3 regions of the Vibrio azureus genome follow, and region 2 is predicted to be linked to each of the others. Evidence: predicted binding sites of a transcription regulator. Region 2 holds the regulator's gene; each other region holds the start of a gene.
What was found. The regulator PurR, encoded in region 2, represses purine synthesis genes. The targets are predictions, from matches to a motif close to TNANGNAAACGTTTNCNTNA.
Positions count from the first base shown of each region.

Region 1 (2,281 bases), 360 kb from region 2:
GGGATTTATTACTGCCCACATCATCCCGAACATGGCATTGGTGAATACAAGCAAGATTGCGATTGCCGTAAGCCAAAGCCTGGAATGTTTATCACTGCCCGTGATTTCTTGAAAATTGATATGGCTAAATCAGTGATGATTGGTGATAAAGCCGAAGATATGATGGCTGCTGAGGCCGCGGGAGTGGGTACTAAAATCTTGGTACGCACGGGTAAGCCAATTACCTCTCAAGGTGAACAGCTTGCCAGTGTGGTGCTGGACAGTATCGCGGACGTGCCGAACTATCTCGCTCAATGATATTTTTGAGACACTATACCCAGCACCTTGAATTGGCTGGGCATAAGTGTCTCTGACTCAAGCATCCTGAGGTCACTTGGGTATAGTTAGCTTTAAGCTGAACTGAACGCTTGTTACTTGCTTAACTCATACGCCATAAGTAACCGAATAGCGGTTAGGCTTATGGTTCATGGCCAGAACAAGGTTGAGGGCCAAGGCACCTAAAATTGATAATGCAATCGCTTCAGGTGTCACGAAGAAGCAAGAAGCAAACAAAATACAGGCATCGATAGTCATCTGAGTTTTGCCAACAGAGATTCCGAACTTGTCTTGAATGAAAAGGCATAACACATTGAAGCCGCCCAAACTTGAGCGGTGACGAAATAGAATCAACATCCCCAATCCCATTAATAAGCCACCCGCTAACGCACAGTAGACATTATTAATTGACTCTAAGGAGATCAGTAACGAGAAATGATCAGTCATTACCGATACTAATGCCCCTGATATCGCACTGTTGAACGCAAAACGACGACCAAACCTTTTCCACGCAAGTAGGTAAAAAGGGCAATTGACCAAAAAGTACAGCAAACCAAAGCTAAAAGGGGTAAATTGGCTGATAAGCAAAGCCAATCCAGTTGTTCCACCAGTGAGAAGATCTGCAGACTGGAGAAAAAAGACACCTTGAGCAACTAAAAAAGTGCCGGTTAAAATTGCTATCCAGTCTTCTTTGCGTGAATGTATTTCCATGTATTTTCTATCAGGGTCGGTAATAAATCGGGCGGGCATAGTAGTAAAAAGATGATCTTTTCGGTAGTAAAAGGGTAGAATTTACAGCATATCGCTGTAATTTTAGCTTTACACAGTGTAAAGCAAATAATTGACACAATCGTTTTTACTCGCGACCAGTCTTTGGTGATGATTTATTTTAAATGGCGCAATGAAAAAACTGCATGAGAAAATAGTAAATTTCTCTTTATGACCAAGATCAAATTATGTAGAATGCGCGCCATTAGAGTGACGAAAACGTTTGCGTTGGTCGTTATTTGGTTTTTTTGTAACTTTCAGTATTAATCTGAGTCAGGAGATACAGATGCTTAAGCGTGATATGAACATTGCAGATTACGATGCGGAACTGTTCGCAGCCATTCAGGAAGAGACTCTTCGTCAAGAAGAACATATTGAGCTCATCGCCTCTGAAAACTACACAAGCCCACGTGTGATGGAAGCACAAGGCTCTCAGCTAACGAATAAATACGCAGAGGGTTACCCAGGTAAGCGTTACTATGGTGGTTGTGAGTATGTAGATAAAGCGGAATCACTGGCTATTGATCGTGCATGCCAACTATTTGGTTGTGAATATGCTAACGTTCAACCTCACTCAGGTTCACAAGCTAACAGTGCAGTTTACATGGCGCTATTGAATCCAGGTGATACGGTTCTCGGTATGAGCCTTGCACATGGTGGTCACCTAACGCACGGTTCTCCAGTTAACTTTTCTGGTAAACATTACAACATCATTCCTTACGGTATCGATGAAGCGGGCCAAATTAACTACGACGAGATGGAGCAACTTGCTCTTGAACACAAACCTAAGATGATCATCGGTGGTTTTTCAGCATACTCGCAAATCGTAGACTGGAAAAAAATGCGTGAAATCGCGGATAAAGTTGGCGCTTACTTATTCGTCGATATGGCTCACGTTGCTGGTTTGATCGCAGCGGGAGAGTACCCAACACCAGTACCGCATGCACATGTTGTCACAACAACAACACATAAAACGCTAGCAGGCCCTCGTGGTGGTCTGATCCTGTCTAATGCAGGTGAAGATATGTACAAGAAGTTGAACTCAGCAGTATTCCCTGGTGGTCAAGGCGGTCCTCTAATGCACGTTATCGCTGGTAAAGCGGTTGCGTTCAAAGAAGCAATGGAACCTGAATTCAAAGCTTACCAAGCTCGCGTTGTAAAAAATGCCAAAGCAATGGTAGGTCAATTCCAAGAGCGT
Region 1 is NZ_CP018616.1:734,703-736,983, forward strand. Features, by position in the region: gene gmhB (D-glycero-beta-D-manno-heptose 1,7-bisphosphate 7-phosphatase) at 1-297, shown strand, start outside; gene BS333_RS03510 (YitT family protein) at 424-1,026, opposite strand; gene glyA (serine hydroxymethyltransferase) at 1,370-2,281, shown strand, end outside.
Region 1: glyA (serine hydroxymethyltransferase) is a predicted target of PurR. The motif match lies at 1,295-1,314, and genes of this name have one in related genera.

Region 2 (2,281 bases):
ACGCCACCAAAAGTCAGGTCCGAGAGTTAAGCAATTACAAGCATGCAAGCTTATAAAAGATATTCGATTGCAGCCTGCTTGCCATCGGCAACCCCGCTACCTTCCACTTAAAAAGGTGGTTAAGGCCGGAAGCTTTGCGTCCCATTCTTTCAAATGGTTTGCCCTGTGCGTGACAATTTTGAGGATACTTTGTATCTTGAATTAACATCACAATGTAAATAAAGAAATGTGATACTGGTTCAGTTAATATGCTTATTTTTATGAGTGTATATGCTTATTTTAGGTTTGTTGTATAATGGGCAATTTATTTTCTCGGCGTATGATTTGTTGTGGAAGTCATTGATATTAATTGTTTTGTCTATATTAACCACTTTGCTTAGAAATAAAGAAAATATAACCGACGTGAATGTTTGGGTTTGCACATTAGCGCCTGATTGAAACAGTATCAGTGCCTGTTTGAAATATATACTCAAGCACATGAAGTTACTTGGACATAAAATGTTAACGGCTGAGTCAATTTTGATGGAGGCTATTTTAGCAAGCAAGCAAGCAAGCAAGATAGGGGGAGGTTGTACCCAAGCATCTTGAGAACACTTGGGTATAGGTGAAGCTATAGATTTTTCAGATTCTTGACGGTGCTCCGCACGACAATCTCTGGTTGCATTTCGAATACGCGTTTTTCGTGTTCTTTATCTTTGATGCGTTCCAAAAGAATTTCAAAGGCGTTTTTGCCTACTCGGCGTTTGGGTTGGTGAATGGTCGTTAGGGGTGGAGAGAAGTATTCCGCCAATTCAATATTGTCATAACCAATAATGGAAATGTCATCAGGTATTTTATAGCCGTTTTGTTGAAGGCGACTCATTAAGCCTAATGCCATAGTGTCATTGAAGCAGAAAACAGCCGTTGGTCGGTTCTTCATTGCTGTAATTTTATCCGCAGCTAAAACGGCGGTATCACATTCGAAGTTACCTTCAATCATCCATTCGCTGTTTACTGCTAGGTTAGCTTCCACCATGGCACGGTTGAAGCCTGCAATGCGCTCTTTACACGCCGCTTTATCAAAGTGACCACTTAGACAGGCAATATCAGTATGACCATTATCGATAAGGAATTTTGTCGCTATGTAGCCACCTTCTTCGGAGTTATCTATGATTTTATCAGCTTGTGAGCTTTCTGGGCCCCAATCCATAACAACTTTTGGAATGTCAGGGTGACGATCGAGCATTTCTTTTAGCTCTTCGGTCAAATCAGAACACATGACTAAAATCCCATCAACACGCTTTTCAGCAAGCATACGGATATAGTCGCGTTGCTTTTCATAGATGCCCCCAGTATTACAAAGAATCAAAGTGTATCCTTGGCGATAGCAATAACTTTCAACACCGTCAATGACTTCTGAGAAAAACAGGTTGGTTGATTGAGTGACAAGCATACCAATAGTACGTGTAGTGTTACACTTCAAACTACGAGCTACCGCACTTGGCGCATAGTTGAGAGACTCAACGGCTTTCATCACTTTCTCTTGGGTTGCTTCTGCAACGAAACGTGTTTTATTGATTACATGAGAAACTGTGGTCGTAGAAACGCCTGCTAAACGAGCTACGTCTTTGATTGTGGCCATAAATGAAATCCTGTATCGGGCTATCCATCTTCGAAAAACGTTCTAGCGATAAGCAATAATAGTCGTTGGCTATCTAAACCACAGAAAAGTAATGGAACTGCTCCCTCTCGTCTGCTTGTTTAGCGCTCTGTCTAGGATTGAGTCGCACCATCTATTGGTGACTGATTATCTGTTTGTTTTATAAAGAGTAAAGATTCGTTAGACGAATGGATAAAAACAAAAACCGCTTATTAGTCGCGGTTTACTTATACTTAATCGATTGCGCTCACATTTTAGACGTGTGTCAGTGCGCTGGCAATATTTTCAGCGATGAATTTGCATGGATTAAGTCATAATTTAATCTGCTTAACGTGATTTTGCTATCAAGTTAACGGTGAATGTGTGAACAAATAGGAGCTTAAATGAATAAGCTCCATAAAATAATTACTAATTATTCACCAATAAGGTAGGTGCTGTCTAGTTTACAGAATGAAATGAGTAATTGAGAAATACTGCTATAGAAGCCAAATTCATCAAATTTCTGACATTTAGCATCAAATTGCGGCAACCAACTTAATAAATGTTGTTGAATAAAGTCATTTTGCTCTGAAAATGCTTGTTCTATTTTCTGCTCGCATGTTTCTTCATTGGTGCGGATTATCATATTGCCGAGAAAATCAA
Region 2 is NZ_CP018616.1:1,091,413-1,093,693, forward strand. Features, by position in the region: cyclic di-GMP riboswitch class I at 84-173, opposite strand; gene purR (HTH-type transcriptional repressor PurR) at 611-1,621, opposite strand; gene torD (molecular chaperone TorD) at 2,052-2,281, opposite strand, start outside.

Region 3 (2,281 bases), 420 kb from region 2:
TCCCTAGTCATTATGGGGATATCAGCATTAAATGCGGCGAATTTTACGCTTTAGATGACATCCAGCATACCATTAGTTGGTCTTGGCGAGTAGTCGTTGCTCTAAGCGAATAGCTTTGTCAAAAAGTGATTGTCAACTAAATGAGCTTAATGTCAATAATGGTAATTTATAGTGAAACAAGAAATGTCAATTAAGATCTGGTTGCATATGGCTTGTGTAGTTTTATTACAGCTATGAGGGTGGGGTTAGTCAGTTTTTGATTTATTTTTGTGATTTAAGTCACTTTATCTTGTAAATAAATTTCCTAATGTTATATTGATAACACACTTTATGATGATGAAATGATTAAAGTAACAAATGCTCAAAGGATGAGTCCGTTTATCGCCTCCAAGGAACCGAGAAATCAACCCAATTAACACAATGAATTGATTTAAAGGTGATGTTTATGAAAGGTTTACCAAGTGCAATGTTCTGGAATTACGATTCAATTTTTACCAGTAACTTTGCTTACCCAACAAGCTTTGGTTACTAATTGAAGTCAAAGCATGTGACTTGAACAGATTGTTCACCCCATAAATTGGAATTTCTAATCAGTTTCTACTGCTAGTCAGTTTCTGCTGAAATAATTCGCCGCCACTCATCGTTGAGTGGCGTTTTTTTATCTATCTTATTCTTAATACTGCTATCTTTTTCAACATTTCTATCTTTCCTCAATGCTCTAATTTTTATACTCATACTCTATTTCCATGTTGTCTGACGTAAGATTTTAGCTTGGTGAAGCGCCTGAAAAAGACGTTTCGTTGAGTTCAGCATCTGAGGTGATTTGGGGATATCCCCCCTTAATTATCTTGCTAAAGTCGTGATATTGCAGATGTTTAGAAAGAATAATAAGGCAGTTTATTAAAGCTCTCTTTTGTACAGGAACTGATAGCATAATAGGCTGTTTTGGGTTTGAAAGTTTAAAACATTGATTGTTTTTCACTCATGGGGCTATGTTGGTGTTTTTGTTATTAGTTGTTGTTAATTAAAGGGATTTTTATTTATATCTTTTCTTTTTTCTTGTTTGTCAATCTTATTTGAGGAAAAAATCTAGCTTAGATAAAAATTCTATCTGGAATTTGTGATTTGATAACTTTATAATTGCGGCCAATCGATTACGCAACCGTTTAATTTTTACCTTTTACAGGATTCGAACATGCTCGAAAGGCTTTTTAAACTTAGTGAGAATGGCACCAATGTGCGCACTGAGATCATCGCAGGTATTACTACCTTCCTAACTATGGCTTACATTATTTTTGTAAACCCAGCCATCCTTGCTGACACGGGTATGGATCGCGGTGCCGTTTTTGTTGCGACCTGTCTTGCTGCGGCTATTGGCTGTTTTATCATGGGGCTCGTCGCTAATTACCCAATTGCTCAAGCGCCGGGTATGGGGTTGAATGCTTTCTTTACCTATTCGGTTGTATTAGGCATGGGCTATACATGGCAAGTTGCATTGGCGGCTGTTTTTGTGTCTGGTGTCCTATTTATCTTTCTGAGTGTGTTCAAAATTCGTGAGTGGATCATTAATTCGATCCCACTTTCTTTGCGTACTGGTATCACAGCAGGTATCGGCCTATTTCTTGCCTTTATTGCTCTTAAAAATGCTGGCGTGGTTGTCGATAACCCAGCGACCCTAGTTTCAATGGGCAATATCACTTCACTGCAATCTGTCCTTGCTGCGCTGGGCTTTTTCTTGACGATTGCTTTAGTTCATCGCGGTGTGAAAGGGGCGGTGATGATCGCTATCCTAGCGGTGACGATTCTGGCGCTTATTTTTGGTGACGTACAGTGGGCTGGAGTGATGTCAATGCCGCCAAGCATTGCGCCAACTTTCATGCAATTAGACTTTTCTGGTCTCTTTGAAGTGGGGATGATTTCGGTTGTATTTGCTTTCTTATTCGTCGATTTATTTGATACTGCAGGTACGTTGGTTGGCGTCTCACAAAAAGCAGGCCTGACGGATGAGAAAGGCAATATTCCTCGTTTGAATAAAGCACTTCTTGCTGACTCAACGGCAACTTCTGTCGGTGCAGTACTAGGGACGTCAAACACCACTTCTTATATCGAAAGCGTTTCTGGTGTGGCTGCTGGTGGTCGAACGGGTCTTACTGCGGTTGTTGTTGGCGTTCTCTTCTTACTGGCGCTACTGTTTTCTCCTCTTGCGGGTATGATTCCAGCTTATGCGACATCAGGTGCATTATTCTACGTTGCTATTTTGATGTTATCGGGCCTCGTTTCT
Region 3 is NZ_CP018616.1:670,562-672,842, forward strand. Features, by position in the region: gene BS333_RS22480 (hypothetical protein) at 604-735, opposite strand; gene BS333_RS03180 (NCS2 family permease) at 1,196-2,281, shown strand, end outside.
Region 3: BS333_RS03180 (NCS2 family permease) is a predicted target of PurR. The motif match lies at 1,155-1,174, and genes of this name have one in related genera.